One region of the Nonomuraea sp. NPDC003560 genome, then DNA from elsewhere that is predicted to be linked to it. Evidence: riboswitches for the same ligand, from Rfam matches in the RefSeq annotation. Region 1 holds a riboswitch; each other region holds the start of a gene.

The links. Region 1 has a riboswitch for cyclic di-AMP ahead of ACFYUV_RS22565 (C40 family peptidase). Riboswitches for the same ligand answer to the same signal wherever they lie in the genome.
Region 2: it holds a riboswitch for cyclic di-AMP, as region 1 does, so the genes downstream of both, ACFYUV_RS07810 (C40 family peptidase) here and ACFYUV_RS22565 (C40 family peptidase) in region 1, are expected to answer to the same signal.
Region 3: it holds a riboswitch for cyclic di-AMP, as region 1 does, so the genes downstream of both, ACFYUV_RS21580 (hypothetical protein) here and ACFYUV_RS22565 (C40 family peptidase) in region 1, are expected to answer to the same signal.

Annotation. Positions count from the first base shown of each region.
Region 1 is NZ_JBIAOF010000005.1:404,732-410,103, forward strand. It holds gene ACFYUV_RS22555 (branched-chain amino acid aminotransferase) at 1-195, opposite strand, end outside; gene ACFYUV_RS22560 (3-isopropylmalate dehydrogenase) at 396-1,442, opposite strand; cyclic di-AMP (ydaO/yuaA leader) riboswitch at 1,542-1,700, shown strand; gene ACFYUV_RS22565 (C40 family peptidase) at 1,755-2,312, shown strand; gene ACFYUV_RS22570 (NAD(P)-dependent alcohol dehydrogenase) at 2,296-3,288, opposite strand; gene ACFYUV_RS22575 (DUF2306 domain-containing protein) at 3,470-4,132, shown strand; gene ACFYUV_RS22580 (response regulator) at 4,105-4,779, opposite strand; gene ACFYUV_RS22585 (sensor histidine kinase) at 4,843-5,372, opposite strand, start outside.
Region 2 is NZ_JBIAOF010000002.1:527,770-533,141, reverse strand. It holds gene ACFYUV_RS07820 (M48 family metalloprotease) at 1-1,048, opposite strand, end outside; gene ACFYUV_RS07815 (hypothetical protein) at 1,060-1,893, opposite strand; gene ACFYUV_RS07810 (C40 family peptidase) at 2,064-2,546, opposite strand; cyclic di-AMP (ydaO/yuaA leader) riboswitch at 2,677-2,841, opposite strand; gene ACFYUV_RS07805 (NlpC/P60 family protein) at 3,192-4,118, opposite strand; gene ACFYUV_RS07800 (NYN domain-containing protein) at 4,251-5,372, opposite strand, start outside.
Region 3 is NZ_JBIAOF010000005.1:204,955-210,326, forward strand. It holds gene ACFYUV_RS21560 (DUF4388 domain-containing protein) at 1-329, shown strand, start outside; gene ACFYUV_RS21565 (roadblock/LC7 domain-containing protein) at 362-733, shown strand; gene ACFYUV_RS21570 (hypothetical protein) at 760-1,131, shown strand; gene ACFYUV_RS21575 (alpha/beta fold hydrolase) at 1,162-2,052, opposite strand; gene ACFYUV_RS21580 (hypothetical protein) at 2,107-2,814, opposite strand; cyclic di-AMP (ydaO/yuaA leader) riboswitch at 2,990-3,124, opposite strand; gene ACFYUV_RS21585 (DUF5302 domain-containing protein) at 3,290-3,490, opposite strand; gene ACFYUV_RS21590 (MDR family MFS transporter) at 3,538-4,992, opposite strand; gene ACFYUV_RS21595 (PadR family transcriptional regulator) at 5,049-5,372, shown strand, end outside.

The DNA.
Region 1 (5,372 bases):
GTCGAGCGAGAGCGGCCCGTACGGCATGAGCCGGGCGTCGTGCCAGCCCTCGCCGTCGGTGTAGTCGATCGAGATCATGTGGTCGGTGAAGACCTGCCCGAACCCGGGGTTCGCCAGTACCTGCTCCCGCTCGGCCGCGGTGCGAGCGTGGTCGGAATGCTGCACGTCGAAGCTGAGCTTCTGAGCGATGGTCATGACGGAGGTCCTTCTCTCTGCGAATCTGCGACTTCGAAAGCTGATTCTGTTAGCTACTGCCCGCGAGCAGTATTCGTACTTCCTAGTGTCTCGCGATTTGGGATAGCAAGAGGCAGTTGGGGTGGTTAGATCCGGCGAACGCGAAAAAGCGCCTGGCAGTCCGTGTCCGGACCGCCAGGCGCGTGCGGGGCTAGGCGGTCCTAGCCGGCTACTCGCGCGGCGATGTCGTCGCCGATCTCGCTGGTCGTGCGGCCGGCGCGGCCGGTCACCCGCTCGGCGATGTCGGCGGCCACGGCCTGCTCGACCTTGGCGGCCTCGGCGTGCAGGCCGAGGTGGTCGAGGAGCATGCCCACGGACAGGATGGTGGCGGTCGGGTCGGCCTTGCCCTGACCGGCGATGTCGGGCGCGCTGCCGTGCACCGGCTCGAACATGCTCGGCGAGGTGCGCTCGGGGTTGATGTTGCCGCTGGCCGCCAGGCCGATGCCGCCGGCGATCGCGGCGCCGAGGTCGGTGATGATGTCGCCGAACAGGTTGTCGGTGACGATCACGTCGAAGCGCTCGGGCTGGGTGACGAAGAACATCGAGGCCGCGTCGATGTGGCTGTAGTCGGTGGTGACGTCGGGGAACTCCGCGGCCACGCGGTTGACCGTGCGCTGCCAGAGGTCGCCGGCGAAGGTGAGCACGTTCGTCTTGTGGACGAGCGTGAGCTTCTTGCGGGGCCGCGACTGAGCCTTCTGGAAGGCGTACCGCACGACGCGCTCGACGCCGTGGGCGGTGTTCAGCGACTCCTGGGTGGCGATCTCGTGCGGCGTGCCGCGGCGCATGACGCCGCCGGTGCCCGCGTAGAGGCCCTCGGTGCCCTCGCGGACGACGACCATGTCGATGTGCTCGGCGGTGGCGCCGGCCAGCGCGGTCTCGACGCCGGGGAACAGCTTGACCGGACGCAGGTTGACGTAGTGGTCGAACTCGAACCGGAGCTTGAGCAGCAGGTCGCGCTCCAGGATGCCGGGCGGCACGCTGGGGTCGCCCACGGCGCCGAGCAGGATCGCGTCGTAGCCGCGCAGCTCCTCGAGCACCGCGTCGGGCAGGGTCTCGCCCGTGCGGTGGTAGCGGGCTGCGCCCAGGTCGTAGTGGGTGGGCTCGATCTTCGTGCCCACGGCCTCCAGGACCTTGAGCCCTTCGGCTACGACCTCGGCGCCGATGCCATCCCCGGGGATGACGGCCAGGCGGATGTTACGCGACTCCATGGGCGGTACCTTACCGGCTCGTCTCGGCTGACGAACACATCATCTCAACAACCGGACAATCCGTTTTGGGGGGATTGCGACCTTTTGACCGTTTCGTTAGAGTCCGACGAGCCTAATCCACGCAGCCGCTGCGTGGAGCCGGGGACCCATCTTTCCCCCCGGGGCGAATCGGCTGCGCCTCCCCCCGAGGAGCCGCCGTAGGGCTACTTCCAGGCCCGAGCCCGTCAGCTAACCCGGTCGGCCACGTGGAAGGACAGTCCCCTGTCTAGCATCGCCATCCTTGTGGCGGTGGCAGCGGGCGCAGCAGGTCTCGTGCCTGCCGCCCCCGCGGCTCCCGCCGCTCCGGCCGCTCCGGCCGCTCCGGCCGCCCCCACCCCCTCCATCACCCTCACCGGCCCCCAGGTGAAACAGGTCCAGGAACGGCACGCGCCGAAACCGGCCTGGAAGGTCGCCCTCGAATACGCCATGGACAAGCGCGGCACCCCGTACGTGTGGGGCGGCGCCAGCGAACGGGGCTACGACTGCTCGGGCCTCATGCTCCGGGCCTACGAGGACGCCGGCATCGAGCTCCCCAGAACCGCCGCGGAGCAGTACGGCGCCTTCTCCAGGAAGATCTCCTGGAAGGACCTCAAGCCAGGCGACCTGGTGTTCTTCAGCGGCCTCGGCCACGTCGGCATGATCTCCAAGCCCGGCTACATGGTCCACTCCCCCCACACCGGCGACGTGGTGAAGGAGGAACGCCTGTCGCAGTGGCGCAGGCAGGCCTTCGTCGGCGCGGTACGCCCCGACCCCAAGGGCGTCAAGCGCTGGGCCGACTACAAGCAGCTCCAGAAGGCCCCCGCCCCCGCCATGCTCACCGCGACCCTGTGACGACGACCTTCCCCGGGGCGTGCCCCTCCTCCTGGTAGCGGACGGCCGCCGGGAGCTCGCCGAAGGGGAAGGTCCGGTCGATGACCGGGGTGACCGCGCCCTGCTCGATCAGCCCGGTCAGCGTCAGCAGGTTCGCCCTGTTGCTCCCGCAGCGGACGACGTCCGCCCTGACGATCCGCTGCGGGACGAAGGGCCCCGACGCGAGCGCGGCGAACATGTGGCCGGCCGGCTGCACCCAGCGGCCGGCCGGCCCGCCGACCAGCACGTACGTGCCCTTCCTGGTCAGCACCCGGCGGCAGTCCGCCAGCCGGCGACCGCCCGCCACGTCGAGCAGCAGGTCGAAGCGCCGGCCCGACGCCGCGAAGTCCTCCTTGGTGTGGTCGATGACGTCGTCCGCGCCGAGCGAGCGGACCAGGTCCGCGTTCCGCCCGCTGCACACGCCCGTGACGTGCGCCCCCAGCGCCTTGGCGAGCTGCACGGCGAACGTGCCCACGCCGCCGGACGCGCCGTTGACCAGCACCTTCTGGCCCGGCTGGAGGCGTCCCTCGTCGCGCAGCGCGATCAGCGCGGTGTTGGCCGCCATCGGCACCGCCGCCGCCTGCTCGAACGACAGGCCCGCCGGTCTGGGCGCCACCTCGCCCTGCCGCAGGCAGACGTACTCGCCGAAGCCGCCCCCGAGCGACATCGCGTACACCTCGTCGCCGGGACGGAACAGCGTGACGTCCTTGCCGGCCGCCTCGACCTCCCCCGCCACGTCGGCCCCGAGGACGGCGATGCGCGGCCGGCGCAGCCCGACCCCGCCGCCCATGACCCGGGCCAGGTACGGCTCCCCCCGCATGAAGTGCCAGTCGTAGGGCTGCACGGACGTGGCCCGCACCCGGACCAGCACCTCGTCGTCGCGCGGCACGGGCCGCTCGACGTCGGTCAGGACGAGCTGGTCGGGCGAGCCGAACGAGCGCAGGACGTACGCCTTCATCGTTTTCTCCCTCGTGCCGCTGATGTGCCGCCAGTGTGGGCCTGACCTGCGCGGACGCTCAACGGTCGAAAGGCGACGGCCCGATGGCCGAAAGTACGACGGCCCGCCCGCCGATGGTGCGAACCAGGACCGGCCGTCCGCGCGATGACCGGGCACGGGCGTGGGCGGCACGCTCTCAGGCATGAGATGGATCGCACCCGCCGGGCTGCTCGCGCTCAGCGTCGTCCCGCTGGTCGCCGGCGCAATCCGGGTGACCGAACTGGCCGCCGGCGCCCCCGTGACGGCGGACAACGCGCGCTTCTTCGCCATGCCCGTACCGGTGTTGCTGCACATCCCGGCTTCCCTGGTGTTCTGCGTCCTCGGCACGTTCCAGTTCCAGGCCCGGTTCCGGGCCGGGCGGCCGGGGTGGCACCGCGCGGCGGGGCGGGTGCTGGTGGCGTGCGGGCTGGTCGCGGCGCTGTCGGGGGTGTGGCTGACGCTCTTCTCCGACCTTCCCGCCGGCGACGGGACGCTGCTGGCCGCCTTCCGGCTGCTGTTCGGGACGGCCATGGCCGCCTGCCTCCTGCTCGGCCTGGCCGCGATCCGGCGGCGCGACGTGGCCCGGCATCGCGCCTGGATGACCCGCGGGTACGCGATCGGGCTCGGCGCGGGCACGCAGGCGTTCACCCTGGCGTTCGGGCTGGCCGCCTTCGGGCCGCCCGGCGAGCTCGGCCGGGCGCTGCTCGTCGGCGCGGGCTGGGTGATCAACCTGGCGGTGGCCGAGTGGGTCGTCCGCAGAGCCCGCAGAGTCCGTGGAGGTCGCGGAGGTCGCGGAGGTCAGGTGCGTACGCGGTCGGTCTCGTAGGCCCACATGGCGATCTCGACGCGGTTGCGCACGCCGAGCTTGGTCATCAGGCTCGCGACGTGGCTCTTGACCGTGCTGAGCGAGATGTGCAGCTCGCGGGCGATCTCACTGTTGGTCCGGCCGCGGGCCACGGCGCGCAGGATCTCCTCCTCGCGGCCGGTGAGCGCCTCGACCGGCTGCGCGGGCGCCTCCGTACGCCCGGCTCCGGCGAACGCGGCCAGCAGGCGCGCGGTCACGCTCGGGGCGATGAGCGCCTCGCCGCCGGCCGCCGCGGTCACCGCCTGGGCGAGCAGCGCCGGGCCGGCGTCCTTGAGCAGGAAACCCCTGGCTCCGGCGCGCAGGGCGGCGTAGACGTACTCGTCGAGGTCGAACGTGGTGATCACGACCACCGCCATGGGGTCGGCGACGTCGGGCCCGGCCAGCTCGCGGGTGGCCGCGATGCCGTCGAGGCCGGGCATGCGGATGTCGAACAGGCACACGTCGGGGCGCAGGCGGCGGGCCAGCTCGACGGCCCGCCTGCCGTCGCCGGCCTCGCCGACGACCTCGATGCCGGGCTGGGCGTCGAGGATCATCCTGAGCCCGGTACGGGCGATCTCCTGGTCGTCGGCCACCAGCACCCGGATGGCCGCCGTGCCCTCGGCGCTCACGTGGCCTCCCGCCGGGCGTTCATGCCGCTTTCTTCCGCGCTCACGCGGCCTCCCGCCGGGCGTTCATGCGGTCTCCTTCGGCAGGACGGCGGTGACCGTCCAGCCCCGGTTGGGGTTGGGGCCCGCCTCGCAGGTGCCGCCGAGCAGGGCGGCGCGTTCGATCATGCCGATCAGGCCGTACCCGGGGGCGGCGACCCCGCCGGCGCGGTCGCCGTCGTCGCTCACGGTCAGGCGTACGGCGGCGTCGTCGGCGGTGACCCGGACGGTGATGTGGGTGGCGTGACGGGCGTGCCGCCGGGCGTTGGTGATCGACTCCTGGGCGATGCGGTAGAGCGCCGCGCCGGCCGAGGGCGGCAGGTCGCCGAGCCCGTCCGCGATCTCCACCTCGACGGCCGGGCCGACGCGCGGGCGTCCGGCGAGCCGCCGCAGGTCGTCGAGGTGGCGGCCCGGGGTCAGCTCCGCCGGCTCGTTCCTGCGCAGCACCCGGACCATGGCCCGCATCTCGGCGAGCGTGCGCGACGCCTCGGCCTCGATCACCCGTAACGCGTCGGTGGCCGCGCCCGGCTCGGAGGCGGCGGTGGCCAGGCCCGCCT
Region 2 (5,372 bases), on a different contig from region 1:
CGACGCCGGTGTTCTTGAGCCGGTCGGCGGTCCAGCCCGCCCAGTCCTGGGTGGACAGGCCGTAGTCGCGCAGGATCGTCTCGAACCACATGCCGAGCGGCCACCTCAGCACCTCGGTGATCGCGGTGAGCACCACCACGCCGAGGATCACCCGCACCCACCACGGGCCCCTGAGCACGCCCAGCACCTTGGCCGCGAACGGCGTCAGGACCAGCAGCCCGGCGAACAGGACCGTGAGACCGAGCGAGATGTAGCCGGGCAGGGTGGTGGCCGCGTCGAACGCCTGCGCCCTGGCGATCTGGGCGGCGCTGAAGTCGCGGGCGGGGTCGGGGGCGACGGCGGGCGCGCCCGCCGCCAGGACCCGCCAGGGGGTGGCGAACGCGGCCACCGCCAGGATCACGCCGCCGACCAGGGCCAGGGCGGCGCCGGCGGCGCGCCTGGAGCGGGATTCCGCGCGTTGCCGTTCGCGGGCGATCAGGTGCTCCGCCGTTCCCGTCAGCTTGCCGGTTCCCGGACGGGCCTCGACGCCTTCGGCGAGGGGGCCGGCGGGATCGCCCGCGCCCTTGCCGCCCTTGCCCTTGCCGCCTCCTTCGCCGCCCTTGCCCTTGCCGCCGCCTTTGCCCTTGCCGCCGCCTTTGCCGCCCGTTCCCGGGTCGACGGGGGGCTCGGGGCTCTTGCCGGGGGTGTCCGTGTCCTCGGCGGCCTGCGCGGGGGGCTGGGCGTCGGTGGCGGGGGCGTCGGCGTGGGGGCGGTCGTCGGGGGTGGGGGGTCGGGGGTGACGGGGGTCCTCGGTGTCGGGGTCGGCGTCCGCGTCGGGGCGGGCGTCCGGATAGTCCGGGTCGTCGGGGTGGCCCGGGGACTCGGGTGGCTCGTTGGTGCCGGACGGCTCCCGCGGCGCACCTTCACCGGGCCGGTCCCCGCCGTCGTCCCTGATGGCCACACCGCCGCCGTGCGCCGCCGCGACCGCCGTGCCGGGCTCATCGGCCCCTCCGGCGACCGCTCCGGCGGGCTCGTCCCCTTCCCGGGACGGGTCGTTCCGCTCGCTCATCTGCCTCCCCTTCACGCGAGCTGCTCTCGTACGTACTCGCGCCACCGTGCCGCCAGCGTCTCGGCGGTGAGCCCCACGGAGGCGAGCGCCTGATCGACGCCGGCCACGCGGGCATCACGGTAGAGCCGTACCAGGGTCCCGTCACCGAACCGGTCCGCGAGGAAGCGACACGCCATCCAGGCCTCCTGGTACGCCCGCGCGAGCCGTCCGGGATCGGCGGCCGTGGGGGCGAAAGCCGCAGGTCCGGGCAACTCGCTCGGCAGCCGGCCGGCCCTTACGTCGGCGGCGAGTTCGGCGGCGGCCGTCCCGACGGGGAGTCCGGCGTCGCGGTAGGCCACGTAGTCGGCAAACCCCTCGTAGAGCCAGACGGGCAGCCGGTCGGTGCCCGCGGCGACGTGGGTGAGCTCATGGGTGAGGACAACGTCACGTCCCGTGGAGGTGAGCCGGGCGAACGAGCCGGGCACGACGATCACCCTGGCGCCGTCGGCCACCGCGGCCAGCCCGTCCAGCGGGCCCGTGCGCGCCAGCCCGGCCGCCTCGGCGTCGGAGTCCGGCACGACGACCAGCGCGCGCACCGGCCGGCCGAGCATCGCGGACACCCGCCGTCCGGCGAGATCCGCGCGGCGGGCCAGATCGGCGAGCACGCCGGGCTCTGCGCGGTGCCCCACGACCACGGACCGCGCGCCGCGGGCCACCTGACCGCCGTCGCTCCACAACCCGCGCGCCCCGGCGGGCAGGACGGCGGCGGGCGGCGCGTCGGCCACCACGAGCACCGCCGTCGACAGCAGCAGGACCGAGAGGAGCAGCCGCGGACCGCGAAGGGACGGACGCACCTGCGAGGACACGGCCCGATGCTAGTAGGCCCACGCCCCTCCCGGCCCCTTCCCGAGGCCGAGCCCTTCGCCGGACCGATCCCGTCCCGGAGCCGAGCCCTTCGCCAGACCGGGTCCTGCTCGGGGCCGGGCATGCGACAGGCCCCGGCCCGGACCGGGGAGGGTCCGGGCGGGGCCCGTTGTCACGCGCCGGGACGCACCGCGCCGACGAACGACGACTTCCGCCATCCGCCCAGTTTGTCGATGCGCACCCGTTCGCCGGTCCGCGGCGAATGGACCATCTTGCCGTGGCCGACGTACATGCCGACGTGGCCCAGCCCGTTGAAGAACATCAGGTCGCCCGGCTTGAGATTGCGCCAGGAGACCTTGCGCTTGATGCGGGCGAACTGGCTGTTCGTCACGCGCGGGAGTCGTACCCCGGCCTTCTTCCAGGCGTACTGGACGAGTCCGGAGCAGTCGAACGCACCAGGGCCCGTGGCCCCGTACCGGTACGGGTCGCCGACCTGATGCTTGGCGACGGCGACGGCCCTGCGGGCCTTCGACGCCTGCCGCGCGGCCTTGGCCGACTTGGCAGACCTGACGGTCTTCGCCGACCTGGCCGACTTCGCAGTGGCCGCCTTGGCGGTGCTGGACACCGCGGTGAGCCTGGCGGCCGATTCGCTCACCGTCTGCGCCCCGGCCGGTACGGCATGGAGAACCGCACCTCCGGCCGTCACGGTCATCGTGAGTGCGACGCCCCTCAGGGCAAGACGGGACAGACGGGGGTTATGCAGGGAGGTAGACAGGATTTCTCCTTGTGTCTTCCACGAACGCCTACCGGGTTAGCTGACGGATTCGGGCCTGGAAGTCGCCCTACGGCGCGAAAGACGCGCCGATTCACCCCTGATCCCGGGGGATGACGGGATCTTTGGGTCCCCGGCTCCGTGCCTCCTGGCTGCACGGACTCGGCAGGTCGCCGCCCGATGGTTGTGCCTGAACGGGGATATCGGCGGCGACCGCTGGATTTTTATCTGGTCCGCATCGGGGTTCCGATGTCGATCCGCGGTGCGCATGGCTTGCTGACCGCGACGCCAGAAACTACGCCGAGGGGTCAAGATTTGGCAAAGGGAGACTCGGCCTGTAAAGATCAGATAAAGGTGCAAGTCAAGGGTGAAACCCCTGCTGGACCTCAGGACTCCGTTACCGCTTTGTGACCCTTCTCACACTTCCCGGCACACCTGATTGTCAGGGCCCTTTCGCCCCGTTTGTCCCGTTCGCCGCAGCGCTCACGGGCACGCCGAAGCCGCCCGAGATTTCGGGCGGGGGCCGAGTCAGGGGCGGATGGCTCCGACGAGCGGGCGACCGTAGTCGGCGAGGCGGACGACCTTGACGACGTCGCCCGTCTGCGGCGCATGAACGATCTTGCCGCCACCCGCGTAGATGCTGACGTGCCCGAGCCCCTCGCTGAAGATGAGGTCACCCGGCTGGAGGTCCTTGAGGTCCACCTTCCGGCTCGCGCCCCAGGCCCACTGCTGCCACGTCGTACGCGGCAGTGAGACGCCGGCGGCGCGCCAGGCGGCCTGCGTCAGCCCTGAGCAGTCGTAGCCGCGCGGGCCCGTGCCCCCGTAGATGTACGGCTTGCCCACCTGGGCGAAGGCGAAGTTCAGGACGGCCGCCGCGCTGCCCGAGGCGGGACCGGTGTACTTGATGCCGGTGCTGTTGGGATTGCCCGGGTTGTAGGCCCCCAGCTTGTCCAGGAGCTTCTTCTGCTGGCCGACCAGCTTCAGCACCTCGGCCCGCTCCCGCTGGACGGCGTCCCGCTCCTTGTCGGCGTCGGCGAGCGCGGTCTCGGCATTGTCGCGCTCGGCCTTGAGCCCCTTGTTCTCGCGGTCGAAGGCGGCCAGCTTCTCCAGCCGCTCGCGCGAGAGCTGCCCGGCCATGGCCAGCCCGGCCAGCAGGTTCTCGGGATCGTCGACGCCGACCATGCCGGGCAGGGAGGTGACGTCCCCGCCCAGCTTGTAGGAGTCCACCGCCACCCTGATGATCTCGGCGCGGAGGTCGGCGACCGTCTGCAGCTTCTGCTTGTAGCGGTCGTTGAGCCTGATGTAGGCGTCCTTGGCCTTCTTGTAGTTCTCGGTCGCCGTGTTGTACCGGTCGACCACCTTGTCGGCCTTGTCGTTCAGCTTCTCCAGCTTGGCCTTGGCCTGTTTGAGAGTGGGCTTGGGATCAGCGAGCGCCGCACCCATCGGGACCGTCATCAGTCCGATCGCGAGACCCGCGGCCACCGTCACCCGGCCAAACCTCACAGCGTCGCCTCCCAGGGATTACACCTGGGGCGAAATAGTACAGAAGTGGCGGGTTGGGTCTCGCCAATAGTGCTAATTCGTAACTTATGCGCGGCCCAGCCGGCGCAGCAGCAGACCGGACGGAACCGGTCTGGCGCCCATCCGGCGTACGGACTCGGCTACCTCGCGGTCGGAGGAGACGACGGCCACGGCCCGGCCGGGCGGCTCGGCCCGGACGAGCTGGCGGATCAGGTCGTCGGCGATCTCCCCCGGCGCGCTGAACAGCACCCGCACCCCGCGCGGCGCCACCACCTGCACCGGCGCGTTGAGCTCGGCGCCGTCGAAGACCACCGTCACCTCGACCCGGGTCTGGGCGACCAGCCCGCCGAGGCCGGTCATCAGCCGGTTGCGCTGGTCGGCGAGGGTGAGCGTGCCGTAGCCGGTCTTCGTGACGTTGTAGCCGTCGATGATCAGGTGGACCTGCGGCAGCGCCAGGAGCTGGTCGAGGAGCTGCGGGTCGTCGTCGGCCAGGGCCCGCGCGGGCACCCCGCGCACCCCGGGACGCTCGCCGGTGCTGGCCGCGACCGAGTCGGCGGGCCTGCTGATCGTGGTGGGCAGCGCCAGCTCCCTGCGCAGCCCGGCCGAGGCGTCCTGAAGGGCGTCGAGCAGCACCCTGATGCGGGCGTCCTCGATGCTGCGGCCCTCGCGGGCGGCCCGGCGGGAGGCTTCGAGCTGCCTCTCCACGTCGGCCAGGCGCTCGCGCAGGCGGCGCAGCTCGGCCTCGCCCGCGTTCCCGGCGGCGGAGGCGGCGTGCCGGGCGTCGTCGGCGGCCTGTTCCATCTCCTCGGCCCTGCGGGTGGCGGCCTTGGCCCGCTCGCGCGCGTCGTGGAGCTTGCGCCGCAGGTCGGAGTTCTCGGCGCGGGCCGCCTTGATCTGCTCGCGCAGCCGGTCGGCCTCCTCCTTGGCGGCGGTCTTCTGCGCGGCGAGCTGCTCACGCAGCCGCGTGACGGCCTCCTCGCGCTCGGACCCCTCGGCCGCCACGGCGGACTGCTCCAGGTCGGCGCGGGCGGTTTCGATCATCTCCGCCCAGCCGGGGGGCCTGGTGAGATAGGCTGCGGCAGCCACCAGCACGGGGTCGGCGGCGGGCGGCACACTGCCCTCGGCCAGCGCGGCGACCAGCTCGGGCCATCCGGCGGCGACGGACTCCGCGACCAGTTCGCGGAACTT
Region 3 (5,372 bases), 200 kb from region 1:
TCAGCCAGGTGCAGTGGGAGGTCGTCGTACGGGCCGACCACAAGGCGACCCCGCTGGAGCTGGCCCGGCACCTGGGCCGGTCGGGCTACTCGGTGCTGGTGGCCGTCAGGAGGCTGGCCGCCGCCGGCCTCCTCGTCCCGCCGGACCCGGTACGGCCCGCGCAACGCCGTCCGGACGACGGGGAGGCGCTGCCCAGGCGGGTGCCCGGCGCGGTGGCGGTTCCCGCCGGGAACGGGCGGGCGGGGGCCGCCGGGCCGGTGCCGACGGGCGACCCGACCGATCTGACGCTGCTGCTGCGGCTGAAGAAGGCGCTGGAGGAGATGCCGTGAGGTTCCCCTCACGACGCAGGAGGAGGCCACCCGTGGAGCTACGGCAAGAGGTCCTGGCGGAGATGGAGCTCCTGCGCGGCCGCACGCCGGACGTCACCGGCAGCGTCGCGTGCACCGTCGACGGCCTGCGGATCGCCTGCGACCTGCAAGGGGACACCGGCGAGCAGGTGGCGGCGCTGTCGGCGGCGCTGCTCGCGATGAGCGGCCGGATGCTGACCATGGCGGGCCGCGGGACGTTCGAGGAGACCCTCGTGTCCGGCACCGCCGGGTTCGTGGCCTTCTACGCCGCGGGCCCCACGATCGTCCTCACGGTTCTGGCGGGACCCGGCGCCAACGTCGGGCTCCTCCGGCTGGAGGGCAGGAAGACGGCGGCCTCCGTGGCCGCCGTGGCACGCAAGCACTGACCATCCCCACCGAAGCGGAGGAAAGCATGGCAGGCATGGACGTCTCCCTCAAAGAGATGATGAGCATCGACGGCACGATCGGGGCGGCGATCGTCGACCACGGCAGCGGCATGGCGCTCGGCACGCTCGGCGGCTCGAAGGAGCTGGACCTGCAGGTCGCGGCGGCGGGCAACACCGAGGTCATCAAGGCCAAACTGCGCACGATGGACTCGCTGGGCCTCAAGGACGGCATCGAGGACATCCTGATCACGCTGACCGCCCAGTACCACATCATCCGCCCGCTGACCGGCCGCAGCGGCAAGGGCCTGTTCCTCTACCTCGCCCTCGACCGCAACCGGGCCAACCTGGCCCTGGCCCGGCACATGCTCAAGGTCATCGAGGAGAAGCTGGAGCTCTGACCGGCCCGCGCAGGGAGGCTCCGCGGCGGGTCACGCGGCGGGCTCGGGCCGGGCGGGCTCGGGCCGGGCGGGCGTCGCGGAGCCGGTGTGGGCGGTGATCTCGGCGACGATCGCGGGCCACAGGGCGCGGGGCAGGTCGTGGCCCATGCCGGGGTAGGTGACCAGGCGGGCGCCCGGGATGGCGGCGGCCGTGGCCCGCCCGCCGGCGAGCGGCACGAGCTGGTCGTCCTCGCCGTGGATGACCAGCGCGGGCACCTTCAGCCCGCCCAGCGCGGACGTGCGGTCGCCGGAGGCCATGATGGCGGCGAGCTGGCGGGCCGTGCCGGCCGGGTCGTGGCAGCGGTCGAAGGCGAGCCCGGCCAGCCTGGTGACGCGTTCGCGGTCCAGCTCCCAGCCGGGGGACCCGAGCACGGCCCAGGTCGTCAACGCGCCGGCGACGACCCCCTCGCGGTCGGTCGCGGGCTTGGCGAAGAGCACCGCGGCGGCCGCCTCGGTCGGCGGGGCCGCCTGCGGGCCGGGCGTGGACATGATCGAGGTCAGGCTCAGCACGCGGGCGGGGTGCCGGATGGCCAGCGCCTGGGCGATCATCCCGCCCATCGAGGCGCCGACGACGTGCGCGGCGGGCAGGCCCAGGACGTCCATGAGCCCGGCGCTGTCGTCGGCCAGGTCGTCCAGCACGTACGGCGAGGGCGCGCCCCATGCGGGCACGCCCTCGTCGTGGAGATGGGTGGACAGGCCCGCGTCGCGGTTGTCGAACCTGACGACGTGGTGGCCCTGCTCGGCCAGGAGTTCGCAGAACTCGTCGTCCCAGTGGATGAGCTGGGCGCCGAGTCCCATGATGAGCAGCAGGGGCCTGCCCGTGGGTGAGCCGAAGCTCTCGTAGGCGATCTCGATGCCGTTGGCGGCTGCGCGCTGGATCACAGCGACCAGAATGTCATTCTGGTCGCGAGGCGTAAAGAGCGGTCTGTCCGGAGATCAGTCGTTGAGCAGCTTGCGCAGGCGCTCGCCGCCGAGCACCACGCCGCCGCCGGCCAGCACGAGCACGCCGGCCATGACGGTGCCGCCCATCGCGACGGTCTTCCCGACCTGGCCGCCGGCGGAACCGGCCGCGTCCTCGGCGGGCTTGTCGGCCAGCACCTTGGGAGGCTCGGCCGGGTTGTCGTCGAACCTGCCCCACGCGCCGGTGGAGAAGGCCACGGGGTAGTTCTTCTTGCCCTTGCCGTCGCCCCACTTGGTGATGACGTAATCGATCTTGATGTGGCCCTGGCCGCCGTTGCCGTCCACGCCGAGCGTGTCGGGGTTGAAGGTGCCGCCGGTCAGCTCGGCGAAGGTCTTGGCGTCGAGGTCGAGCATGACGCCACGGCTGGAGGGCTCGCCGGGGCCGCGGTCGCCCACGAAGAACGGCATCTTCTTGCCGTTGTAGGTCACGTAACCCTCGGTCATGAGGGGCCAGCTCGGGCTGGCGGCCAGGCCCTTCTGCATGGGCTTGCCGCTGGCGGGGAGGCCGGTGTCGCCGGCCCGGCCGGAGGAGTCGTCCCAGAAGTAGGAGGCCTTCGTGGAACCCTTGAGCAGGATCTTCTGGTCGTCGCCGGTGTCGGCGTGGGCGCCGGTGGCGGAGATCGTCAGCGCGCCCATGGCGGACACGGACAGCAGGGCGAGAGAGCGCAGGCCAAATCGAGACATGAAGCAGTGAAGTCCTTCGCGAGGGGACAGGGGGAACGCGCGTGACTACGGTGCGTAACCGGGCAGAGCGCCGAAAAGGTGGTTACGCGGCGCGTGGGGGAAGTCAGGGAAGAGACCGCTCAGCAGGCGGTCGTCACTACACTGTCCGGGGGTACGACGAGGTGGTACATGCGTGAAGTCCTCTCCATCTCGCCTACCGGGTTAGCTGACGGGTTCGGGCGTGGAGATGCCCTACCGGCACATGGCCGGATTCACCCCAATGAGATGGGTCCCCGGTTCCCGACAAGTCGGGATTCGGCGCCAGCTGTCGTCCCTCTCCTGGTAGGGACTACGCCACCAGCTGGTAATTGGTTAAGACGGTACCCAGAGATTCGGACAAATACAAACGAATCGTCATGAACCGGGTAAAGATCTACCTATCGAGGTAAAGAGAAAGGGGGCACGGCATGCCGTACCCCCTGCTAAATCGGGCCTTTCAGCCGCCGCTCTTGCGCCTGAAGGATCTTTTACTCGCTGCCGGACCGTGCGCCCCGTGGATCTTCGACGGGTCCACGCCCCTGCCACCCGCGGCCGAGTCGGCCTGCTGCCCGCGCTTGCGTTCCAACGCCTCGCGGAACTTGCGCTTCATCTCGTCCTCGGGAGTCTCGCTGACTTCCGGCTCCGGTGTTTCCGCCATGAGGACCTCCTGGTTCTGGGGACATCCACAGCTTCGCACGACGTCGCTTACGACGCGAAACCGGCCTCCACTCTGCTTTCCGCCGCGGGCGCCTGCTCCAGCCGCCTGCCGGGCATCATGACCAGCGCGACCAGGGCGATCACCGCGCCCGCCACGCCCAGCGACGGGATGACCACGGCCGCCGCCGAGGCGTGCGCGGCCGCGAGCCCGTGGACCGGCGCGTCCGTGGTGATGACCGACGTGTACGCGGTGCCGGCCAGCGCCAGCGCCACCGAGCCGCCGATCTGCCGGAAGAAGGTGAGGTTGGCCGAGGCCGTGCCGATGTACCGCGGCGCGACGGCCTGCTGCACAGCCACGGTCAGCCCCGACAACATCGGCCCCATGCCGAGCCCGAGCAGCGCCATCCACCCGGCCAGCAGCAGGCCGTCGGTGCGCACGGTGAGGTTCAGGCAGAGCAGGCTGCCGGCCACCAGCAGGAACGGCGCCCCGACCAGCCACGGCTTGTACGTGCGCGTCCTGGACATCAGCGTGCCCATGAGCGCGCTGCCCGCCACCATCGCCAGCGTCATCGGGTAGATCCTCAGCCCGGACTCGGTGGCGCTGACGCCCAGCGCCTGCTGGAAGTAGCGCGGCAGGAACACCACGCCGGCGTACATGCAGAAGGCGGTGAAGAACGAGGTCGCGTTGACCAGCGTGTACGTGCGGTCCCGGAACAGGTGCATCGGCATGACCGGGTTCGCCGCCCGCAGTTCGACCAGCACGAACGCGGCCAGCAGGACCAGCGCCAGCAGGATCGGCCCGGCCACGGGCGGGGAGGTCCAGGAGTTGCCGTCCAGGCCCTTCTCGGTCAGGCCGAGCAGCAGGGCGCTGATGGCCACGCTGAACACCGCGATGCCCGCGTAGTCCGGCCGGCCCCCGCCGCCGGTGCCCGGACGGAACGGCAGCCGCAGCACCACGATCGCGATCAGCACGATCCCGAGCGGCACGTTCACGTAGAAGGCCCACCGCCAGCTCGCGTGGTCGGTGAACAACCCGCCCAGGAAGGGCCCGGCCAGGTACGTCAACGCCATCACGCCGCCGAGCGCGCCCTGCACGCGGGCGCCGTTGCGTCCGGGCGGGAACATCTCCATCACCAGGGCCAGCGACAGCGGCAGCAACGCGCCCGCGCCCAGCCCCTGCACGGCGCGGAAGGCGATGAGCTGGGTCATGTCCTGGGCGAGCCCGCACAACGCCGATCCGACGACGAACACCGACATCCCGACGAGCAGCAGCGGCTTCCTGCCGTGCTGGTCGGACAGCCGGCCGTACAGCGGCACGGTCACGGTGGAGGTGAGCAGATAGGCCGTGACCACCCAGGTGTAGAGCCGGGTGCCGCCCAGCTCGCCGGTGATGCGGGGCAGCGCGGTGCCGACGATCGTCTGGTCGAGCATCGCCAGGAACATCCCGCCGAGCACCGCCAGCAACACCAGACCGTTGCCCTTGGTCTTCATGTCATTAGTCACAGGTGAAGATTGATATGTAAGAGCTGACATGTCAAGCCTTCGCTATGCTGGCGGGCATGTCCCTGCGGATCGCGCTCCTCGGCCTGCTCGCCACCAAAGGCCCGGCCAGCGGCTACGACCTGGCCAAGAAGTTCGAGCACTCGCTCAACCACGTCTGGCAGGCGGGGCACACGCAGATCTATCCGGAACTGGTCAAGATGGCCGCCGACGGCCTGGTGACGGTCGAGCACGAGGGCGCCCGGGGCCGCAAGATCTACGCCATCACCGCCGAGGGCCGCGCGCTGGTCACCGAGTGGCTGGTCGGCCACGACCCGTCGGCGACCGTGCGCAGCGAGACCGCCCTCCAGGCGTTCCTGCTGGCCCTGCTCGACACCGGGCAG